Regions from separate parts of the Mesorhizobium sp. M0058 genome, predicted to be linked through region 1. Evidence: riboswitches for the same ligand, from Rfam matches in the RefSeq annotation. Region 1 holds a riboswitch; each other region holds the start of a gene.
The links. A riboswitch is a leader RNA that binds a small molecule or an ion and turns the genes downstream of it on or off. The one in region 1 is predicted to bind cobalamin.

Region 1 (5,660 bases):
GCAAGTCGACCTTGCTGCGGTCCATCGCCGGGCTTGAGGAGATCACCTCCGGCGAGCTGAAGATCGCCGGCGAGGTGGTGAACGACGTGCCGCCTTCCAAGCGCGGCATTGCCATGGTGTTCCAGTCCTATGCGCTCTATCCGCACATGACCGTCTACGACAACATGGCCTTCTCGATGAAGATCGGCAAGGAAAGCAAGGCCGAGATCGACAAGCGGGTGCGGCAGGCCGCCGAAATCCTGCAGCTGACCAAATATCTCGACCGCCTGCCCAAGGCGATGTCGGGCGGCCAGCGCCAGCGTGTCGCCATCGGTCGCGCCATCGTGCGCAATCCGAAAGTGTTCCTGTTCGACGAGCCGCTGTCGAATCTCGACGCGGCGCTGCGCGTCGCGACCCGCATCGAGATCGCCAAGCTCAAGGAATCGATGCCTGCCACGACCATGATCTACGTCACCCACGATCAGGTCGAAGCGATGACGCTCGCCGACCGCATCGTCGTGCTGAAGGACGGCCATATCGAGCAGGTCGGCACGCCGATGGACCTCTACAAGAAGCCCGGCAATCTGTTCGTTGCCCAGTTCATCGGCTCGCCGGCCATGAACATCCTGCCGGCGACAATCGACAGGACGGGCAACCCGACAATCGTCAGCCATGTCGGCGGCCGCAAGGCAACGGTGCCGATCGCAACGCCGGCGTCAGCAAAGGGTGCGGCAGTCAGCTTCGGCGTGCGGCCGGAGGATCTGTCGGCCGCCACCGGCGCGGAATATCTTTTCGAGGGCGTGGTGGACTATGTCGAGCAACTCGGCGAGGTGCAGCTTGTCTATGTCGATATCGGCCGCGCCGACCTGCCGTTGGTGACCAAGCTGCCCGGCAATGTCGAGGTCAAGCGCGGGGCAAAGCTGCGACTGACCGCGGATGCCGGGGACCTGCACATCTTCGACGCCGATGGGCACTCCTTCTCGCTCAAGCCGGTGGAAGTGAAGGCGGCTTGAGATAGCTGCGTCGTACAGGCATAAAAAAAGAGCGGCGGGCCAGGCCCGCCACTCTTTTTTAAGCTTCGGCTGTTAGTTGTTGCCGAACCGATCCCTGTCGCTGCTCTGAGGAACGAACTTCTGTTGGTCGTCCGACGAGTTCAGCAGCTTGTAGACCGCCGAGTTGGTGCCGGTCGACGAAGTGCGGGTGGTGTCGACGGCAGCGGCCGGCTGGTTGGCGCCATTGGAGCCATAATTGTCGCTGCCGGCAAAGGCAGCGCTCGAAACAGCCAGAACGGCTGCGGTGGCGAGAACGATCTTCTTCATTTTAGTCTCCTGAATTTTTCTGATGCTGCCAGCTGCAGCGGATAAGCCCGCCACGTGCTGGAAACCGGCTTTTAGCGGCCGAAAAGGTTACGGTCGGCACCGTGGGCAGGCGCCTGCTCGGCTGGAGCCGACTTCTCAACCGAAGCCGTATGGCCACTATCGGTCGACGTAATCGCAGGCTGGTTGGCGCCGTTCGAACCGTAGTTGTCGCTGCCGGCGAAAGCGCTGCCGGAGATGGCCAAAACGGCGGCGGCAGCAAGGATGATCTTTTTCATTTCAAATACTCCTGAATTTTTTGGGATCCCGAGAGCGACGGGTTAGCCGCCCTTCTTTGGTCGGGATCAGCGATTGCCGTAGAGGTCGCGGTCGGCGCCCTGAACGACAGGCTGCTTGTCAGCGTGCGCCGGCTTCTGAATGGAAGCCGTATACGAGCTGTCGACCGAGACGGCTGGCTGGTTCGCACCATTGGAACCGTAATTGTCGCTACCGGCGAAGGCGCTGCCGGTGATCGCCAAAACGGCTGCGGCAGTGAGGATGATCTTTTTCATTTTTAGGACTCCAGTTTGTCTGTCCGTCTAGCGGCGTGTCTTGGGAGGAATTCGCGTCGTTCGGACAGCCCCGATGTGGGAAAGCCATAGGCTGGTTTCCAATCACGAAGTTGTTCCGTGTGGACCACGGTCCTGCACCTTGAAATTGTGCCAGGAAGTTCCTCTATGGTCATTTATCGCATTGTTTTCAGTTGCTTATGTCGAACCGAGTGGTTCGCTCCGGTGTCGGTTTCCGGGCCGTCGTTCACACCGTCCTGCACGCATTGTCAACAGAAACGAACCGTTCGGTTCGATTAGAGATTGCTAATAGTAACTTTTCGATACCGTTGAGCCCTTTTTGCCCCCGATCGGAACTGGATCCGCAGCGATTCGAAACGGCGATGATAGCGCCGCAAGACAGGATCTCAGCCCTTCGGTGGTCGGCGGGGCGTATGCCGCGCGTGTCGCGCCGCATGGATACGATGTCGCTTTCATGCCGACGTCGCGATCGCTGCCGTGATTAGATGATCGCATCTCAGGTGCCGCTTCGTGACGACGCAGCGGAGAATTGGGAAGCCGGTCAGAATCCGGCGCTGCCCCCGCAACGGTGGTGGAGTTGAAGTCGCAACGGGAGACCACTGGGCAAGAGCCTGGGAAGGTGTCGCGATGGTCCGCAAGGACAACTCCAGAGCCCGGAAACCAGCCCGAGATGCATAGACTCGACTGATCGCGGTGGGCGGTCAAGAGGTGGATAGTGCATGTCCGGCGCCGCGCCGGCCTGCGTCCGATCCTTCCTCCATCACCACCAAGTTCAGTCCTTAAACCACGAGGACAGAACTATGGATACGCGCAACGACATGCTGAGGCTCCTGAACGGCCGCAAGCAAGGCTTTTCGCTGGAACAGCCCTTCTACACCGACCCGGACTATTTCAAGCTCGACATGGAGCTTATCTGGTATCGCGACTGGCTGTTCATCGGCCATGATTGCGAACTGCCGAAGCCCGGCAGCTATATCACCGTGCAGATCGGCGATTATCCGGTGGTGCTGGTCCGCGACCAGAAGGGCAACATCAACGCCTTTCACAATTCCTGCCGCCATCGCGGCAGCCGTGTCTGCAACACTGAGAAGGGCATGGCGGCAAAGCTTGTCTGCCCCTATCACCAGTGGACCTACGAGCTTGACGGCCGGCTGCTGTTTGCCCGCCAGATGGCCGACGGTTTCGACAAGAGCCAGTTCGGCCTGAAGCCCGTCGCCTGCGAGAGCGTCGGCGGCTACATCTTCATCTGCCTGGCGAAAGAACCTGCCGACTTTGCGCCGATGCGCGCCATGATAGAGCCCTACCTCAAGCCGCACCGGCTGAATGAAGCCAAGGTCGCCTTCGAGAGCACCATCATCGAGAAGGGCAACTGGAAGCTGGTCTGGGAAAACAACCGCGAATGCTATCACTGCGCCGGCAATCATCCAGAGCTGTGCAAGACATTCCCCGAAGCGCCGACGGTGACCGGCGTGCAGGGCGCCGACAGCGATCCGGAGATGCTGGCGCACTGGGCGAAATGCGAGGCGGCGGGCCTGCCGAGCAAGTTCCGCATCGATCCGGCCGGGCAATACCGCGCCACCCGCGCGCCGCTGCTGCGCGATGCCGTCAGCTACACGATGTCGGGAAAGCGCGCGGTGACGAAGAACCTGTCCGACACTGTTGCCGCCGACCGCATCGGCACCTTGATGCACTACCACTATCCGACGACCTGGAACCACATACTGATCGACCATGCGGTCACCTTCCGGGTGCTGCCGATCAGCGCCACCGAAACCGCGGTGACGACCAAGTGGCTGGTGCACAAGGATGCGGTCGAGGGGGTCGACTACAACCTTGAGGAGCTCACCCATGTCTGGACCGAGACCAACGACCAGGACCGCCGCATCGTCGAGGAAAACGCCTTCGGCATCCTGTCTCCGGCCTATGAGCCCGGCCCCTATTCGGAGCTGCACGAGGGCGGCGTGATCCAGTTCGTCGAATGGTACGCGGCCTTCATCGGCCCGCGCCTTGCCGAAGGCGGCCGGCCGGCGCTACGCAGCGTCGCGTGAGCTGGAGCAGGCGAAGAGGGACCAGAGGATGAATGCGATGACGGATCTTGGGCTCTATCGCCATCTCGACCAGATGGCGCCGTGGAACGATAGGCTGCAGGTGCTGGAAGTGATCGGCGTCAGCGACGAGGCGCCCGACGTCAAGACCTTCACCTTCCGCTCCGACAACCAGACCTGGTTCCGCTACAAGCCGGGCCAGTTCCTGACGCTGGAACTGCCGACACCGGACGGGCCGCTGATGCGCACCTACACGCTGTCGTCGTCGCCATCGCGGCCGTTTTCGATCGCGGTGACGATCAAGGCGCAGGCCGGCAGCATCGGCACGCGCTGGATGTTCGACCATCTGGTGCCCGGTTCGCATGTCAAGGCCTACGGACCGGCCGGCGACTTCTCGTTGCACAGCCACCCGGCGGCCAAATACCTGTTCATTTCCGCCGGCTCCGGCGTGACGCCGATGATGTCGATGCTGCGCTGGCTGAACGACTGCGCGCCATGGACCGATGTCGGTTTCGTCAACTGCGCGCGGCGTGCCGAAGAGATCATCTTCCGCAAGGAACTCGAACTGCTCGGCGGCCATATGCCCGGCCTGTCGCTCGGCTTCATGATCGAGGAACGTTCCAGCCGCGAAGGCTGGTACGGCCATATGGGCCGCATCGACGCGATCCGGCTGCCCTTGCTGGCTCCGGACTTCCGCGAGCGCGAAATCTTCTGCTGCGGCCCCGATCCGTTCATGCGCGCCGTGCGCGGCATGCTGGATGCCGCCGGCTTCGACATGACGAAATACCATCAGGAGAGCTTTGCCGCGCCTGTGGTGGAGGAAATTCCGGCGCCGTTTGCCTCCCCGGTCGAGGACGGCATCGCTGCACCTGTCGAAGCCGTGACGCCGATCCGCTTCTCGCTTTCGGAGGTCGACGCCGGCTGCGTCGCCGGCCAGACCGTGCTGCAGACCGCGCGCAGCTCGGGCGTGCGGATTCCCGCCGCCTGCGAGTTCGGCCTGTGCGGCACCTGCAAGGTGAAGAAGGTCTCCGGCGAAGTCGAGATGAGCCACAATGGCGGCATCCTCGACCACGAGATCGATGACGGTTTCATCCTTGCCTGCTGCTCGAAACCATTGTCGGCGCTCGAAATCGAGGCTTGAGCCGGTCGACTTCGCCGCAACGGTCGCCGACGCAGGCGTTGTATTCGCGGGTCTTTGTCTTGCCAACCAACGGCCAAGTGATTTAGACGCACTTAGGAAGGGCTTGGCAGACCGTGAAGCCGGCGCATCCCTTCAGGGCGCATGGGACGGGGGACACAGCGATGCAACAGCGGGTCTACGCGGTCGCAAGCAAGGACATCGTTTTCGAATCATTCGATGGCGAAGCCGTCGTTCTCGATCTTTCGAACGGCAAGTATTTCGGCTTTTCCGATTCCGGCAGCCGGGTCTGGCAGGCTTTGTCGTCCGGCGTCGCCACTGAAGCGCTGGTCGGAGCTGCCGCGGGCGCCGCAAAAACAAGCCTGGCCGACCTCGAAAGCTTCGTTGCCCGACTGCTCGATTTCGGGTTGCTTGCGCCAGCCGAAACACCGGCACAACCGCTTTCGGGCGAGCTGTCGGCTGCGCTTGCTGCCAGCAATGAGCCGCTCAAGGTCGATGTCCATGACGACCTTGCCGATCTCATCATTGTCGACCCGATCCATGAGGTCGAGGAACCTCTCGGCTGGCCGGCGGTGAAACAGGCATAATCGTTTCCCGAAAGCGCGTCGCGTTT
Region 2 (5,660 bases), on a different contig from region 1:
CCTCATCGATCTGGACCATCCTTGCGCCGGATCTTTCGAGATCCGTCACTTCGTCGCGGATGGCGAGCGCGATCTGGCGGCAGGCTTCGGAGCGGGGTACGTCGTCGCGAACAAAAGACCAGTTGAGAATGGTGACTGGGCCTGTGAGCATTCCCTTCACGGGCTTTTCCGTAAGCGACTGGGCGAATTGCCACCAGCGCACTGTCATCGGATTGCGCCTCGATACGTCGCCGAAAATGATGGGGGGACGCACGTAGCGCGACCCATAGCTTTGTACCCAGGCATGCTGGGTGAGCGCGAAGCCGGACAACTGCTCGCCGAAATGCTGTACCATGTCGTTTCGCTCGAACTCACCATGCACCAGCACGTCCAGCCCGATCTCTTCCTGCCAGCGAATTGCAGCCTCGATCTCCTTCTTCAGGAACGTCTCATAGTCGACATAGCTCAGCTGGCCCTTCGCATGAGCGGCCCGCGCCTTGCGTACCTGCGGCGTCTGCGGGAAGGACCCGATGGTCGTCGTCGGGAACGGCGGCAGCCCGAGTGAGCCGGCCTGGACTCTGGAGCGCTCGCCAAAAGCGCTCTCTCGTCGCTTCGCGCTGTCCTCAATGCTAGCGATCCGCCCCTGAACAAGCGGGTCATGGATCCTCGTGGATGTCACGCGCGTGGCGGCAGCCTCGGCAGACGCTTTCAACGCGCCTGCCACCGCATCCCTGCCTTGGGACAGGGCCCGGGCCAGCAAGACCAGCTCGTCGGTCTTCTGGGCCGCGAAGGCGAGCCACGACCTGATGTCCGCGTCGAGTTCCGTCTCCATGCGCAGATCAATCGGCACATGCAGCATCGAGCAAGAAGGCGCGATCTCGACGCGGTCCAAGGGCCAGCCGGCGACGATCGGTTTGATGCGGTCGAGAATGGCGGGCAGGTTCGCACGCCAGACGTTGCGGCCATCGATCAAGCCAAGCGAGAGCACCAGATCCTTCGGAGCGAGCCGAGCCACCGTTTCCAGCTGCTCGGGAGCGCGCACGAGATCAATATGCAGGCCGGCCAGGGGCAGAGAAATCGCGGTTTCGAGATTGTCTCCCAGCGACCCGAAATACGTAGCCAGCATGATCTTCAGCTCGGGCGCGGCTTTCGACAGCTGGCCATAGGCGAATTCGAACGCAGCTCGTTCGTTCGGGTTCAGATCGAGGACAAGCGCTGGCTCATCGATCTGCACCCAGTCGGCTCCCGACAGCTTCAGCCTCTCCAGAAGCTGCTCGTAAACCGGCAGCAGCCGCGGTAGGAGCGCGATGGGACCGAACCCCTCGGCAGGCGATTTCGCCAGCTTGAGGAAGGTGATGGGTCCAAGGATGACTGGGCGTGTGTGAATGCCGAGAGCTTTAGCCTCGAGGAAGTAATCGACCGGCTTCGATGACGAGAGGGCGAACGTCTGATCATCATCGAGTTCCGGCACAATGTAGTGGTAGTTGGTGTCAAACCACTTGGTCATTTCCATCGCGGTTACACCAGGTCCATGAGCCTCCTCCTGGTAACCAGCGTGTCCACAATCCTCCGTCTGACCCTGGTTGCCGCGCGCCATTGCGAAGTAGATGTCAAGTGGGACCTCGCCGCTATTCCAGCCGTAACGGGATGGAACGGCCCCGACCATGGCTGCGGTGTCGAGCACATGGTCGTAAAGCGAGAAGTCGTTCGACGGGATTTTCGACACGCCGCGATCGCGCTGCTCTTCCCAGCTAGCGGCACGGAGCGCCTTCGACGTCGTGAGAAGGTCGCCAGCGGACGATGTTCCGGACCAGTAGCTTTCAAGCGCGAATTTCAGTTCTCGCCGACGACCGAAGCGCGGCACGCCGAGCGTTGCTACAGGAATTTGCTGAGAGACAGTCATGTCATACCCCGATGATTGGGGCGTCGGTGACAAGGAAGGCGCTAGCAGGCCGGCATCAACGCCGGGTTGCAGCGGCCACCGAGACACCCCGCCCGTGGACGTAATTCGCGTGGCAGGTCTCCTGGCTCGCGGGGTCATAGCCTCTACCCGTCTTCCTGAGGGTATTCGCCTCAGTGACGTGATTGGGGTTGGCTCGCCGCTAACAGTTGCGGGGGCAGCGCCGGCATCGCACCGGCTTCCCTCTTAGCTCCGCTGCGGCAGCGCCGCACGCGAGAACCACGACACGCAGACAATCACAGCAGTTCGCTCTTTTGTCAATGACGCATAACGAAATGTTTATGTTGTTATGTGATCGCGCTTTTACGCCTTTGTCTAGCATTGTGAAATATTCAGTCTGCTGCCCGTATTCGGCATCGTGGGACGTGATCGCAAGTCAAGTCCGACGGACGCCGCGAGTTCTCCGTTACCTCAGGAACCTTACTGGCCTTCCCCAAGCTGAGCTTCTGGAAAATGCTGGTGACGATCTGGATGACGGTGAATGCCGTCATGGCAAGCACGCCTTGCACCGCTCCTCCAGCGAGCTTCACGGCAGCAGCATGGGTCAGTTCTCCGAAGCGAATGGCTGTCGCTATCAGCGAGCTTTGACACAGTTCCGCCACTGCGGTCATCGCGTCAGTAGGGCGGCTGGTTAGTTGCCGGCGCATCTACAGCAACCCAGCCCCTTCCGCCTCGCGGCGCAAATTCTGCCTTGGCCTTGGGCCGATCTGCTGGATCACCAGGCCGGCCGCCAGCGAGCCAAGGTCGCCGCAGGTCTTGAGGTTGCGGCCCTGCGTGTAGCCATGCAGGAAACCGGCGGCGTAGAGGTCGCCGGCGCCGGTGGTGTCGACCAACTCCTTGATGGCGGTCGCCTCGATGACCACGGTCTCGTCGCCGCGCACGATCACTGAGCCTTTTTCGGAGCGGGTGACGGCGGCAATCTTGCAGTCTTTGCGGATAGCCGCCACCGCCTCGTCGAAGGATTTTGTCTGGTAGAGCGACTTGATCTCGTGGCTGTTGGCAAAGACGATGTCGACAGTGCCCGAGCGCATCAGCTCGAGGAACTCGTCCCGGTAGCGGTCGACGCAGAACGAATCCGACAACGTCATCGACACTTCGCGTCCGGCCTCGTGTGCGAGCTTCGCCGTCTGCCGGATCGCCTCCTTGGCGCGCGGCGGATCCCACAAATAGCCCTCGAAATAGGTAACCTTGGCGCCGGATGCCTTGTCGGCCTCGACATCCTCAGGGCCAAGCTCGACGCAGGCGCCGAGATAGGTGTTCATCGAGCGCTCGCCGTCGGGCGTGACGAAGATCATAGAGCGCGCCGTCGGCGGCTCGCCCTTGAGCGGCCTGGTGTCGAAGGCGACACCCTGTGCATGGATATCGTGCGCATAGATTTCGCCCAGCGCATCGTTGGAGACCTTGCCGAAGAAGGCGGCGCGTCCGCCGAAGCTGGCTACGCCGGCCGCCGTGTTGCCGGCACTGCCGCCGGAGGCCTCGATCGCCGGGCCCATGCGGCTGTAGAGCAGTTCGGCGCGGCGCGTGTCGATCAGGTTCATCGCGCCCTTGATGATGCCGTTGATCTCGAGGAATGCCTCGTCGCACTGGGCGATGATGTCGACAATGGCATTGCCGATGCAAAGCACGTCATAACCCGGCATCAATGTCTCCGCCAAAAAACCCGAGCCGGCTTCTCGCCACGCCTGCCAGGCGCGGGTCTGCCCGGTGGAAATGGGCTTTCCGCTTGCCAATCCGTTCGCCGGCGGCTCTCACGGGGCGGCGAGTCCTGCCTCGCGACGCAATTCGTCCGCCCTGTCTGTCTTCTCCCAGGTGAAATCAGGCTCTTCACGGCCGAAATGGCCATAGGTCGCTGTATTGCGGTATATAGGGCGTAAGAGATCAAGCATCTTGATAATGCCTTTCGGTCTGAGATCGAACAACTCAAGAATGAGGCGCTCGATCCTGCTTTCCTCAACCCTGGCTGTCCCGAACGTGTTGACCATGACGGAAACCGGACTGGCCACGCCGATTGCGTAAGCAAGCTGCACCTCGCACACGTCCGCAAGTCCGCTAGCGACGATGTTCTTTGCGACATAGCGGGCTGCATAGGCAGCCGAGCGGTCAACCTTGGACGGGTCCTTGCCCGAGAAGGCGCCGCCGCCATGACGACCCATCCCGCCATAGGAATCGACGATGATCTTGCGTCCAGTGAGACCGCAGTCGCCGCGCGGCCCGCCGACTACGAACCGCCCCGTCGGGTTGACCAGAATTCTGACGCCTTCCGTCTCCAGGTGGGTCGGCAGGACAGGCTTTATGATTTCCTCAATGACGCCCTCGCGGACAGTCTCTTGCGAGACCTGCTCGTCATGTTGCGTCGACACGACGATGGTATCCAGGGCGACCGGGCGCAACCCCTCATAGCGCACTGAGACTTGGGATTTCATGTCAGGACGCAACCAGCCAAGCTGTTGTGCCTTCCGGACATACGCCTGCCGTTTCGTCAAGCGATGAGCGAGCTGGATCGGCAAAGGCATCAGGGTATCGGTTTCGCGGCATGCGTAGCCGAACATGAGGCCCTGATCTCCCGCTCCCTGCTGGAGGTCTTGCCCTCTTCCCTCGTCAACGCCTTGGCTGATGTCGGGCGATTGCTCGGTGAGGGCATGAACGACGGAGCAACGCCGGCCGTCAAAGCCGACGGCCTCGTCGTCGTACCCAATGTCGAGAATCGTATCGCGCGCAACTTGGCTGTAATCCACCTGGGCATCGCTGGTGATCTCGCCAGCCAGAACGACTATCCCTGATTTTACCAACGCTTCACAGGCGACGCGCGCCTTGGGATCTGTGCGGAGGATGGCATCGAGGATGGCATCCGAGATGTTGTCGGCCAACTTATCCGGGTGCCCCGCGCCAACCGATTCGGAAGAGAACACGAACTGCCTAGCCATGAATACCTCGCTTCGGATGTTGGATGTGGTATGGGCATTTTGCTTGGCCCACCTTACTTGTCGGAGATGCCCGGGACCTCGAACGCAGCGCACAAGTCGGCAACGTCTCTTCGCACGCAGGCATGGAGATCTTCGTCGTCTGGCCGCTGGAGGACGGAGTCAATGAAGCCAGCAATTTGCACCATTTCCACATCGCGCATGCCCATTGACGTCACTGCTGGCGCCCCCAGGCGAATTCCGCTTGTGACCGCCGGATGCCGCGGGTCGCCAGGCACCATATTAAAGTTTGTGATGATTCCTGCCTTTGCTAGTCGCTCGGCATAGGCCTTGCCCGATAGTGGCCGATCGCGAAGATCAAGGATCAGCATGTGATTGTCCGTCCCCCCGGTAACCAGGTCATAACCTCGCTCAAGCAGTGCATGTGCCAGAGCCTTGGCATTCTTGACCGTCTGTTGGCCGTAGCTTCGGAAGGACGGGTTCGCGGCTTCGTGCAAGGCAACCGCTAGCGCAGCGATGGCATTCATGTGAGGTCCGCCTTGCAGGTGAGGGAAGACCGCCCGGTCTATTCGTCTGGCGAGATTGTATTTGCTCTTTGTATGATACAGGGCCTGATAGCGATCTTCGTTCCTTGACAAAATGAAGCCACCGCGGGGACCGCGGATCGACTTGTGGGACGTGCTGCTGACCACGTCGCAATGGCCCACGGGATTCGGGTGCGCTCCCGCGGCAATCAGGCCGCTGATGTGCGCAATGTCGGCTACGAGATAGGAGTTCGCTTCCAGGGCAATTTCTGCCAT
Region 3 (5,660 bases), on a different contig from region 1:
CAGCGCCGGCTTGGCGTTGCGGCCGGTGACGACGACATGCAGACCTTCGCGCCGCGCTTTCAGCGCCGCCACCACTCTGTCGAGATCGAGATAGTCGTAACGCAGCGCGATGTTTAGTTCGTCCAGCACGACGAGGCTGATCGAGGGATCGGCGATCAACTCCAGTGCCTTGGCCCAGGCGGCTTCGGCCGCCTTAATGTCGCGCTTCAGATCCTGCGTCTCCCAAGTGAAACCCTCGCCCATCGTGTGCCAGACGACGCGGCCGCCAAACGCCGCGAAGGCATCCTTTTCGCCGGTGTGCCATTTGCCCTTGATGAACTGGACGATTCCGACGCGCTTGCCATAGCCGAGCATGCGCAGCGCCAGCCCGAAGGCAGCCGTGGTCTTGCCCTTGCCGGGTCCGGTGTTGACGATCAGCAGCCCCTTCTTGACCGTCTTTTCCGCGACCTCGGCGTCCTGCACCGACTTGCGCTTGGCCATCTTGGCGCGATGGCGCTCTTCGTCTTTTGTGTCGATATCGGTCATCTCATTTCACCTTGAGCGGCAGCCCCGCCACCATCAGAAGCACCATATCAGCTACGACCGCGATCTGCTGGTTGAGCCGGCCGGCGGCATCGCGGAACCGGCGTGCCAGCGCATTGTCGGGCACGATGCCTTGTCCGACTTCGTTGGAGACCACGAACCACGGTCCGCGCGGCCGCGAAAGCACATCGGCCAGCCGCCGGCACTCCCCCTCTAGATCATGATCGGCCAGCATATGATTGGTCAGCCACAGCGTCAGGCAGTCGACAAGCACCGGCTGGTTGTCCGGCAGCGCCTCAAGTGCACCGGCAAGATCAAGCGGGGCGTCGATGGTCGCCCACCCCTCGCCGCGGCGCGAGCGGTGCTGCGCGATGCGCTCGCGCATTTCGCCGTCATAGGCTTGCGCGGTGGCGATATAAGCCCATGGCGGCGGCAACGCCGTCGCCAAACTTTCGGCATGCACGCTCTTGCCGGAGCGCGCACCGCCGATGATGAAGGTCAAACTGCGATCAGGCAAAGCTGTCGCGCAGGCTGGTCGCGGTGCCGGTGAAGCGCGCGCGCACTATGCCGACAACTGCGCCGAGCACCACCCAGAACACCAGATTGGTCAGCGTCACCGCCACCACGAACTGATGATGCAGGCCCTCCGGGATCGGCGTTACAAAACTGTCAGGCTGCGGCGCGCCGACAATATGCGGGGCGACGATCAGGACGACGGCGAGCACGGTCAGGGGCGCCGACGTGCGGAAGGTGATAAGGGCAAGACCGATCGCCGTTGCCATCACCGTTGCCCACCACCAGATCTGGCGCTGCATGAGATCGGCCGCCGGCATTGCCGGCAGTTCCGGCGGTAGGCCGAGTCCCGGCGCCAGCGTGAACACGGCAAAGCCGGCCAGACCCCAGAACACGCCCTGGCGCCAGCTGCCGATGCCGCCGGCGAACTCGGAAACCGCCACCAGGACCAGCGCGAAGCCGATGCCGGTGACGATATTGGCGACGACACTGAAGGCGAAGCGCTCGAAGCCGTCGGCCGGCGCCCAGCCTTCGTCCTCCGCCGGCGCGGCTGCTTCAGCCGGGGCTGCGCTGCTCACGGCATTTTCCGCCGGCGCGGCGGTGCTCATGGCATTGGTGTCCGCAGCGTTGGCGGCGGGCGCCGCGGCATGCTCATGCTCATGGCCGCCACCAGCCTTTTCGTAGACCTCCGCCTTGAGGATCAGCGGCACGGTGGCGTAGGCCTGCATGCAGGCGAGAGCGACACCGGCCACGAGCCCTGCGATCGCCGCGATGAACACGACGTTGCGAAACAGGTTCATGATGTCAGATCCTCGTCAGTGGCAGGGAAACGCCATCGAATGGCGATAGTCGTGCGCCGCATTGTGGACCGCATCGATGTGCGAGAAACCGACAACGCCGACGACGAAAATCCCCAGAAACGCGCTAAGCACGAGCTGCATGAAGCGCGACTGCGAGGAGACGGAAGCGCCGAGGGAGACGGAAGCGGTATTCATATCTTGTCCTTTCGCCCTCCACCCGAGGGCATCGAAGTCAGTTCCCTGTCGCCGGCAGGTCTCCTGGCTCGCGGATCAGCGCCCTTCCCCACCTTCCCGAAGAAAAAATCCTCAGTGGCTTGGAGAGGACTACCGCACACAGTTGCGGGGGCAGCCACGGCATTGGGCCAACAAGTCAGCCCTCACCGCATTCCCTCTTGGTCCCTAACGGAACCGACGACATGCATGACTATAGGCTGAAACGGCCGCATCCGGCAAACCAAATTCCGCCGGCGAACAGCGCGAATGCGCCATGCGGCGTTACGGGTTCAACGCGGTGATCCGCTCGGCAACCAGCCGCTGCAGCCGCCACAGATGGCGATCGTGAATGCCGCGCTCTTCAAGGTTTTTCACCGTGTTGTAGAGATAGTCGGCGCCCGATCCCCAGTGCCCGCAGGACGTGGCCAGCCTTTCGACGATCTTGCCTTCGTCGAGCGGGCCGGAATAGGTCAGGCCGTTGCGGTTGATCACGAAGGCCAATGCCCTGAGCGGTCCGGCCTCGCTTGCAAGCTTCAGCATGCGCGGCCGGTAGCTTGTCGGCTTCAGCGTGACTTCGCGCCGGAAAAGCCGGCCCAACTGCTCGCGCCGGTTATTGTCGGTCAGCCGAAAGGCGACGCCCTTGCATTGTCCGCCACGGTCCAGCGCCATCATCAGGCCGGGGCTGTCCTTGGTGCCGCGCCAGCGCGTCATGTTCATGCAAAAGGACCGATGCCAGCCGCGCGCCAGCGCAACGCGGTCCTCGACATAATCTATTTCCGGTTTCCAGATCAGCGATCCATAGCCGAACAGCCATAGCGGTTCGCTATCCGGGAGTTCGACCTGCAATTCATCCAGAAGCGCGTCATAGTCGGCTTCATCGAGATGCATCGCGCCCGGATCAGGCCCGGGGTCCCTGATCTCGCGCCAGCAGAGCGCGACCAGCTCCGGCGTAAGCGACATCTGTCGTGCGGCCACGTCCGAATCCCCCCAATTCCGAATGTCCCATGTCCACGACATGATTATGCGCCGCGCTTGCAACCGGCAATGCGGCACTCTGATTGACAAACGATTTGCCGGGGTGTCGGCTGACGCTTCATAGGAAGCCAGCCATGCATCCCAACCCGAGCGAGCGCGACCCTTATAACGGCCTGAGCCGGGCCGAACCGACGCTACCGTCATCGGCCTATTGGAATAGCGAGGCTTACCAGCGCGATCTCGACGCCATCTGGTACAAAAGCTGGCTGCTCGTCTGCCGCGAGGCCGATCTTGCCCAGCCTTTGGCATTCAGGACATTCCGCGTCGGCACGCAGGAAATCGTCGTGCTGCGTGACGAGACCGGCGAGTTGCGCGCCTTCCACAACACCTGCCGGCATCGCGGCTCGCAGCTTTGCCAGGAAAGCGAGGGCCGGCTGAAAGCGCGGCTCATCACTTGCCCCTACCACGCCTGGTCCTACTCGCTGCGCGGCGATCTCGTGCGCGTTCCCTCGAAATCTCTGCCCGAAGGTTTCGACAAGGCAGATCATCCGCTCTACCGGGTGGCGCTGTCGGTGTGGCGCGGCTTTGTCTTTGTGAACCTTCAGCAGGCGACGGCCGGCTCCGCCGAGACCTCCTTCGATCCCGCATCCGGCGACCTCGCCAACTGGCCGCTGGAAACGCTGGTATCAGGCCATGTCCTGCGCAAGGTGATGAACTGCAACTGGAAAATCTTCTGGGAGAACTTCAACGAGTGCCTGCATTGCCCAGGCGTCCACAAGGACCTGTCTCGGCTGGTGCCGATATACGGCCGCGGCCTGATGAGCCGGCACGACGACCCCGACTGGGTCCGCCATGCCGACAATGACGCACCGGAGTTTTCGGGTGGCCTGCGCGCCGGCGCCGAGACCTGGTCGCGCGACGGACATGCCCATGGCCCGGTCTTCCCGGGCCTGTCGCCGGCCGAGCGTGCGGCCGGACAGACCTATGCCACCAGCCTGCCCTCGATGTTCATCGTCGGCCATGTCGATTATGTCAGGACGGTGCGACTGATGCCGCTCGGTCCCGAACAGACCGAACTCACCGCCGAGTGGCTGTTCGCGCCCGAGGCGCTGGCTGGGACGGACATCGACAATGTCGTCGCCTTCGGCACCCAGGTGCTGGAGGAGGATGCCGCGATCTGCGAGATCAACCAGAAAGGCCTGCGCTCGATGCGCCACCAGGCCGGCGTGCTGATGCCGGAGGAGTACGATCTGCACCGCTTCCACAACTGGGTGCGCGAGCGGCATGCAGCGCTTGAGGCAACCGCCTGATCGGCGACTAAAGCGACTTTGGCAGATAGCGCCAGGTGATAAAGCCGCAAACCGCGGCCAGAATGCCCAGCGTCACGAACACCGAGCCGAGGCCGAAAAACGCCAGCACCACCGAATAGACCAGCGGCGGCGTCAGCTCGGAAAAGTCGAGATAGGTGCGGTAGACCGCGGCCATCTGCGCCCGCTCATAGGACCGCACCGAGCGCATGAAGGCGGTCGAGCCCAGTGCATCGAGCGCGATGGTGAAGAAGGCGCCGCAGAGCAGGAAAAAGCCCGTAAGCAGCGGCGCGGTAGTGCCGACCGCGCCCGCCGCAAGCAGCGTCGCCGACATCGCGAAATAGGCGAAGGTCATGGTGCGCCGGCCGCCGAAGCGTTTTCCCGCTTTGCCCCAGAAGATCGCCATGAACAACAGCGCATTGCCGGCCGAAACCAGCAGGCCGCCGGCAAGCTTGCCCTCGCCGGTAATCACCATGAACAGCGACCCGTAGACGAAGAACGTCGTCCAGAAGCAGGAGCGGCCGAAGGCGATCAGCCAGGCCAGCCTGAGCCTGGGTTGTGCTACGAAGCGGCCGATATTGGCCAGCGGATTGGCCGGCCGTGTCTTGCCCGGCCGGATCGACCGGTTGTCGCCCAGCCTGTAGGTCCAGAACAGCGCCAGCAAGGCCAACGCAAACACCGCGACCGCGCCATGCGCGGCATAGATGCCGTAGCGTGTGTAGAGGAAGATGCCGAGTGTCGGCCCGCCGGTCCAGGCCAGCATCGACCACGCCATGCGCAGCGATTCGGCCTGCATGAAATCGGTCTTGCGGATGTGGTCCATGATGTAGAGGTTGAGCGTGATCGACAGGGCGCTCGCCCCCATGACGCGGCACAGCATGCCTGTCAGTTGCCCGGCAAGCGTGTGGGTGACGAAGAACAGAGAGCCTATCGCCAGCAGGCAGGCGCCGGCGGTATAGACCCAGCGCCGGGCAAACCTGCGGATCAACATCGGCATGAACAAGGTCACCGACAGGCCGAGCAGCGCCACGATGGTGTAGAGGATCGAGACGATCTGCTCGTTGTGCAGAATCTCATAAGCCTGGATCGGGATGACGCTCGATACCGTGGCGCGGGCGAAGGATTCGACCGCATAGAGCGAGGCGAAGGTGCGCGCATCCGCCGGACGCAGGGCTGGCAGCCAGATCGGATGGCGCACATGGGTGGACATTTGATCCCCAAATCAGACTCGCAGCCCAAATCTGCGCTGGCGCTTCCTCCGCCGGTAACAGGAAACCGACCCCTTCCCGGCAAAAAGCAAATTCGGCCAAAGGCTTTCCGGCTCTGGCCT
Region 4 (5,660 bases), on a different contig from region 1:
CCCGACATGCCAGCAGTATGTGTGTCTCCAGTTCCTTCAACGAGCCTTGCGCCATGCGCAAAAATTGAACGAACGACCCTCTGTTCTCCCGACCGTATCCCTCCGCGACGTTCGCTGCGACCGAAACCGCCGATCGGCGCATCTGAGAGGTCATGCCGTAAATCTCATCCCTCGGAAACTCTTTGGTGAAACGGTAGCAATCCTCAGCAAGCGTCATCGCCGATTGCCACACCTTCAAGTCGCGATAAGATTCGATCCGTTGCTCCAAATCTTTTGCTACTGACTACTCACTACTTCCTACTCACTGTTTCGCCTTCTCATCGCCCGGCAGGACGTAGTCCGTCCCTTCCCATGGCGAGAGAAAATCGAAGTTCCTGAATTCCTGCTTCAATTCCACCGGCTCGTAGATCACGCGCTTGGCTTCGTCGTCGTAGCGCACCTCGACGAAACCTGTCAGCGGGAAGTCCTTGCGCAGGGGATGGCCCTCGAAACCGTAATCCGTGAGGATGCGGCGCAGGTCCGGATGGCCGGAGAACAGCACGCCATAGAGATCGTAGGCTTCGCGCTCATACCAGTCGGCGCCGGGATAGACAGCGGTGAGCGACGGCACCAGCGTCTCTTCGTCGGCCTGCACCTTGATGCGGATGCGCAAATTCTGCTTCGGCGACAGCAGATGATAGACGACATCGAAACGCTTGACGCGCGACGGGTAGTCGGCGCCGCAGATATCGATGATCGAAATGAACTGGCAGCCCGAATCGTCACGCAGGAAGCTTGTCACCTCGATCAGATTGTCTGTAGCAACCGAGATCGTCAGTTCGCCATAGGCAAGCACCGCATCGGTGACGCGGCCCGGCAGCTTTTCGCCGAGATAGGTCGACAGTTCGCTCAGGGATGCGGCCATGGGTCTACCGTTCGATCGTGCCGGTGCGGCGGATCTTCTTCTGCAGGAGAAGAATGCCGTAAAGCAGAGCTTCGGCGCTCGGCGGGCAACCGGGCACATAGATGTCAACCGGCACGATGCGGTCGCAGCCGCGCACCACCGAATAGGAATAGTGATAATAGCCGCCGCCATTGGCGCAGGAGCCCATCGAGATGACGTAGCGCGGCTCCGGCATCTGGTCGTACACCTTGCGCAAAGCCGGGGCCATCTTGTTGGTCAGCGTTCCCGCCACGATCATGATGTCGGACTGGCGCGGCGACGCGCGAGGAGCCACGCCAAACCTTTCAGAATCATAGCGCGGCATCGAGGTGTGGATCATCTCGACGGCACAGCAGGCGAGACCGAAGGTCATGAACATCAGCGAGCCGCTGCGTGCCCAGGTGATCAGCGCCTCGGTCGAGGTGACCAGAAAACCCTTGTCGGCCAGTTCATTGTTGATCTCGAGGAAGAACGGATCGTCGGAACCGACCGGACGTCCGGTATTGGGGTCGATCAGGCCTTTTGGCTTCGGCGCGACGAGCGTTCCGGAACTGTCGTTCAATCCCATTCCAGCGCTCCTTTTTTCCATTCATAGGCAAAGCCGATGGTCAGCACCGCCAAAAACACCATCATCGACCAGAAACCGAGCATGCCGATCTTCGAGAACGACACCGCCCACGGAAACAGGAAGGCCACTTCCAGATCGAAGATGATGAACAGGATCGACACCAGGTAGAAGCGGATGTCGAATTTCATCCGGGCATCGTCGAACGAGTTGAACCCGCACTCGTAGGCGGAAAGCTTCTCCGGATCGGGATTGCGATAAGCCACCAGGAACGGCGCGATGATAAGCGCCAGGCCTACAACCGCGGCCACGGCGATAAAGAGGACGATGGGCAGGTATGAACTGAGGAGTACGTTCATGCTCGGCTTTCCGTTGGCGGCCAATCCACTTTGATTACAGCAACCAACCCTAATGCGGAAGCGCGACAGTTTAACCGCTGAACCGTTTTAGGTGCCTTGCTGCAACGCGGCGAGGGTTAGCGCAGGGCTTTCAGCGAAGCAAGTCAAACCTTGTTCAAAAGACAGTGCTGGACGGCAGGCCGGGAAAAACTGGTCCGATCTCCTCCTGTTTGATTTCCTTCCTTTCACTCAACTTTTGTCTCCTGACACGTCTCCCGCCATTTGCCTGCTAGAATGACCGGAATCGCCGGCTAAAGTCGGGAAAATGGTTCGAGGCAAGACACTTTGACGAAGGACAAAATCTCACTCCCCACGGCCAGGCGCATCGCGCTCGCCGCGCAAGGATTTCTCGATCCCCGCCCGGTCGGCACGCCCGATCGCCGCCACCTCGCCCGCGTGCTGTCGCGCACCGGCCTGCTGCAGATCGATTCCGTCAGCGCCGTGGTGCGCGCCCACTATATGCCGCTCTATTCGCGCCTTGGCCCCTACCCGCTCACCCTGCTCGACAATGCCGCAATCACCCGCAAGCGCACCGTGTTCGAGTACTGGGCGCATGAGGCCTCGTTCCTGCCGGTCGAGACCTACCCACTGATGCGCTGGCGCATGCAGCGCGCTGAAAGCGGCGACGAAATGTATCTGGGCCTCGCCAAATGGGGCCGCGAGCACGCCGCCTATATCGAAGAGATCTACCGCGCGGTCGCCGAGCGCGGCCCGATTGCCGCTTCGGCACTGGAGGGCCAGAAAGGTTCGGGCGGCTGGTGGGGCTGGAGCCACGCCAAGCACGCCTTCGAATGGCTCTTCTGGGCCGGACGCATCACCACGGCGCACCGCCGTGGCTTCGAGCGTTTCTACGACCTGCCCGAGCGCGTGCTGCCGCAGGCGATCCTCGACCTGCCGGTGCCGGCGGCCGAGGACGCGCACCGCGAATTGCTGCGCATTTCCGCCCGCGCCCACGGCATCGCGACGTCGGGTGACCTGCGCGATTATTTCCGCTTGTCGCCGGCCGACATGAAGGGCCGGCTGGAGGAACTGGTCGAGATGGGCGAACTGCTGCCGGTAAACGTCGAAGGCTGGGACAAGCCGGCTTACCTCTATAGGGACGCCCGCCTGCCGCGAAAGATCGAGGCCCGCGCCTTGCTGGCCCCCTTCGATCCGGTGGTCTTCGAGCGCGCGCGCACCGAGCGTCTCTTCGATTTCCGCTACCGCATCGAGATCTACACCCCGGCCGACAAGCGGCAATATGGCTATTACGTGCTGCCTTTCTTGCTCGGCGACAAGATCGTCGCCCGCGTCGACCTCAAGGCCGACCGGCCTGCGAGTGTCTTACGCGTCCACGCCGCCTATGCCGAAGCAGGCGCACCGCCTGAGACCACCGCACAGCTTTTCGAGGAACTAAAGGAGATGCAGGGCTGGCTTGGCCTTGAGCGCATCGAAGTGACGCCGGCCGGCAATCTGGGGCCGGCATTGGCTAGCGAGAGAGATGGCCAACCCTTGCAGCGTCTGTCATAGAGGCCTCAATAAGCCTCGTAGGTTGTGCAATGGCATCGGACAAAGTGCTCGACATGATCCATGGCGCCCTCATTGCGCATGGAATAGATGCAGTCCGCAGAGATAGGGACGTCATGCTCCAATCGAAGCAGCTTCGGTTTGAGGCTGAGGTGTTCGAGACGAGTTCTGACCGGCTGGTCCTGGAAATCTACATTTTTTCTCCGCTGCTTGATGTTCAGCCGGTCATTGAATCCTTTGCTGGCTTCGGCGACACGCGCGAACAGGAACTGAACCAGGCGTTTGAAAAGTTTCTCCGTGGTGTTTTCCATGTTGCCATTGAGGGACTGGCCGATCACGTCTGCGAGAACATGCAGGCCGAAATAGAGCTTTGGCAGCGAAGCAGCGCCAGTTGGAAGATCTGGCGAAAAGATGCCCGCTGGAAAATCTATAGCGGCCCGGTCATTTCCCAGGCCACAACCGAGCTATGCTCGCTGACACCAGGCTATCCAGCATTCTATGCCAAGCTGGAAAAGCTGTTCACAGCTTCGGTACCCCCCGAAAGCCATTTTGTCCGGACCTTTCTGGCAGGCTTGAAGGGCACGCTGATTAGTGCCGAAGTCCTTCTGGACAACGCGGTTTGGCATGAGGGACAGAATCTGGCTGTCGGTCATGACTGGGACTATGGCGATGGCTATCAAGCTATCCGACAGGTCATCCTGGCACTGCCGGAAGCCGGGACATGACAGCCCCTGCCGACATCGCCATGTCGTAGCCTTGCGTTGACACCGCCGCCCGCAAAAGCCTAAATCCGCTGCAGACGGTCCCCTGCCCGCAACGGCAAGGGCCAAGAGGGAATGCGGTGCGGGATTTCGGTCCCAAATCCGCGGCTGTCCCCGCAACTGTAAGCGACGAGCCAAGGCCGAAAGCCACTGGGTAACACCGGGAAGGCGGCTAACCAAGGCGACGACCCGCGAGCCAGGAGACCTGCCGTCTGAGACAAAGTATCCGATCGCCTGGCGGGTTTCCGGGCAAGGAGCACGGTTTTTGGACCAGAACAGCAGTTTTTCGGCTGGCACAGCGGACATTGCGTCCGGGGACAACGACGCCCTGACCGGCGTGACCGTCATCGTCTGCGCCTCCTGCCGCGATGAGACCGGTTCCGACGCCCATCCGCGCGCCGGCGAATTGCTGGCTGAGGACACACGCCGCGCCGCTGCCGGCGATATCCGGGTCCGCACCGCCGAATGTCTCGGCAATTGCAAGCGCCGCCTCAGCGCCGCGATCCTGCGCGATGGCTGCTGGAGCTATGTCTTCGGCGATCTGACCGCAACCAGCGGCGCCGACCTCGTTACCGGCGCAAAGCTCTTCGCGACTTCGGCCGACGGCCTCATCCCGTGGCGCGGCCGGCCCGATAGCCTCAAGCGCGGCCTAGTGGCCCGCATCCCGCCCCTCGACATCCTGAAGGACTGACCATGACCGCCAACCTCTCCCGTGTTCCCTGCACTGTCGTTACAGGCTTCCTCGGCGCCGGCAAGACGACGCTGGTCCGCCATCTCCTGGAAAATGCCGGCGGCAAGCGCATCGCCATCATCGTCAACGAGTTCGGCGACATCGGCATCGACGGGGAAATCCTGAAAGGCTGCGGCATCGACACCTGCCCCGAGCAAAACATCGTCGAACTGGCCAATGGCTGCATCTGCTGTACAGTCGCCGACGATTTCGTGCCCGCCCTCGACAAGATCCTCGCGCTGACACCGAAGGTTGACCACATCCTGATCGAGACCTCGGGCCTCGCTCTGCCCAAGCCGCTGGTCCAGGCGTTCCAGTGGCCAAGCGTGAAGAGCCGGGTGACCGTCGATGGCGTCATCGCCGTGGTCGACGGCCCGGCGCTGGCCGAAGGCCGCGTCGCCAACGACATGGACGCTTTGCAGGCACAGCGCGCTCAGGACGAAACGCTCGACCACGACGATCCGGTCGAAGAAGTCTTCGAGGACCAGATCGCCTGCGCCGACCTGATCATCCTGTCGAAAAGCGATTTGATGGATTCAGCCGGTTCGGCCCGCGCCAACGCCATCATCAATGAACATTCCGCTCGCGCGGTAAAAATCGTGCCGACTGCGCATGGCAAGGTCGACCCGTCGGTGCTGCTTGGCCTCGGTCTCGCCGTCGAAGACGACATCGAGAACCGCAAGTCGCATCACGACGGCGCTTTCGATCATGAGCATGACGATTTCGACACCTTCATCGTCGACATCCCCTCGATCGCCAATCCCGACGACCTGGCCAA

Region 2: another riboswitch for cobalamin. It lies ahead of metE (5-methyltetrahydropteroyltriglutamate--homocysteine S-methyltransferase); the one in region 1 lies ahead of NKJ75_RS24340 (aromatic ring-hydroxylating oxygenase subunit alpha).
Region 3: another riboswitch for cobalamin. It lies ahead of NKJ75_RS13005 (CbtB domain-containing protein); the one in region 1 lies ahead of NKJ75_RS24340 (aromatic ring-hydroxylating oxygenase subunit alpha).
Region 4: another riboswitch for cobalamin. It lies ahead of NKJ75_RS12765 (DUF1636 family protein); the one in region 1 lies ahead of NKJ75_RS24340 (aromatic ring-hydroxylating oxygenase subunit alpha).

What each region holds. Positions count from the first base shown of each region.
Region 1 covers NZ_JAMYUQ010000014.1:197,946-203,605, reverse strand. Annotated here, with positions in the region: gene NKJ75_RS24360 (ABC transporter ATP-binding protein) at 1-992, shown strand, start outside; gene NKJ75_RS24355 (DUF680 domain-containing protein) at 1,065-1,298, opposite strand; gene NKJ75_RS24350 (DUF680 domain-containing protein) at 1,370-1,573, opposite strand; gene NKJ75_RS24345 (DUF680 domain-containing protein) at 1,640-1,846, opposite strand; cobalamin riboswitch at 2,346-2,547, shown strand; gene NKJ75_RS24340 (aromatic ring-hydroxylating oxygenase subunit alpha) at 2,665-3,912, shown strand; gene NKJ75_RS24335 (FAD-binding oxidoreductase) at 3,950-5,050, shown strand; gene NKJ75_RS24330 (PqqD family protein) at 5,212-5,634, shown strand.
Region 2 covers NZ_JAMYUQ010000003.1:29,445-35,104, forward strand. Annotated here, with positions in the region: gene metE (5-methyltetrahydropteroyltriglutamate--homocysteine S-methyltransferase) at 1-1,882, opposite strand, end outside; cobalamin riboswitch at 1,977-2,178, opposite strand; gene NKJ75_RS05375 (adenosine kinase) at 2,587-3,579, opposite strand; gene metK (methionine adenosyltransferase) at 3,688-4,863, opposite strand; gene glyA (serine hydroxymethyltransferase) at 4,917-5,660, opposite strand, start outside.
Region 3 covers NZ_JAMYUQ010000006.1:360,949-366,608, reverse strand. Annotated here, with positions in the region: gene cobO (cob(I)yrinic acid a,c-diamide adenosyltransferase) at 1-525, opposite strand, end outside; gene cobU (bifunctional adenosylcobinamide kinase/adenosylcobinamide-phosphate guanylyltransferase) at 527-1,039, opposite strand; gene NKJ75_RS13010 (CbtA family protein) at 1,032-1,835, opposite strand; gene NKJ75_RS13005 (CbtB domain-containing protein) at 1,851-2,030, opposite strand; cobalamin riboswitch at 2,067-2,263, opposite strand; gene NKJ75_RS13000 (gamma-glutamylcyclotransferase) at 2,331-3,023, opposite strand; gene NKJ75_RS12995 (aromatic ring-hydroxylating oxygenase subunit alpha) at 3,158-4,333, shown strand; gene NKJ75_RS12990 (MFS transporter) at 4,341-5,540, opposite strand.
Region 4 covers NZ_JAMYUQ010000006.1:315,993-321,652, reverse strand. Annotated here, with positions in the region: gene NKJ75_RS12795 (four helix bundle protein) at 1-268, opposite strand, end outside; gene NKJ75_RS12790 (NADH-quinone oxidoreductase subunit C) at 302-904, opposite strand; gene NKJ75_RS12785 (NuoB/complex I 20 kDa subunit family protein) at 909-1,490, opposite strand; gene NKJ75_RS12780 (NADH-quinone oxidoreductase subunit A) at 1,481-1,846, opposite strand; gene NKJ75_RS12775 (winged helix-turn-helix domain-containing protein) at 2,171-3,394, shown strand; gene NKJ75_RS12770 (DUF6348 family protein) at 3,424-4,116, shown strand; cobalamin riboswitch at 4,175-4,379, shown strand; gene NKJ75_RS12765 (DUF1636 family protein) at 4,418-4,843, shown strand; gene cobW (cobalamin biosynthesis protein CobW) at 4,846-5,660, shown strand, end outside.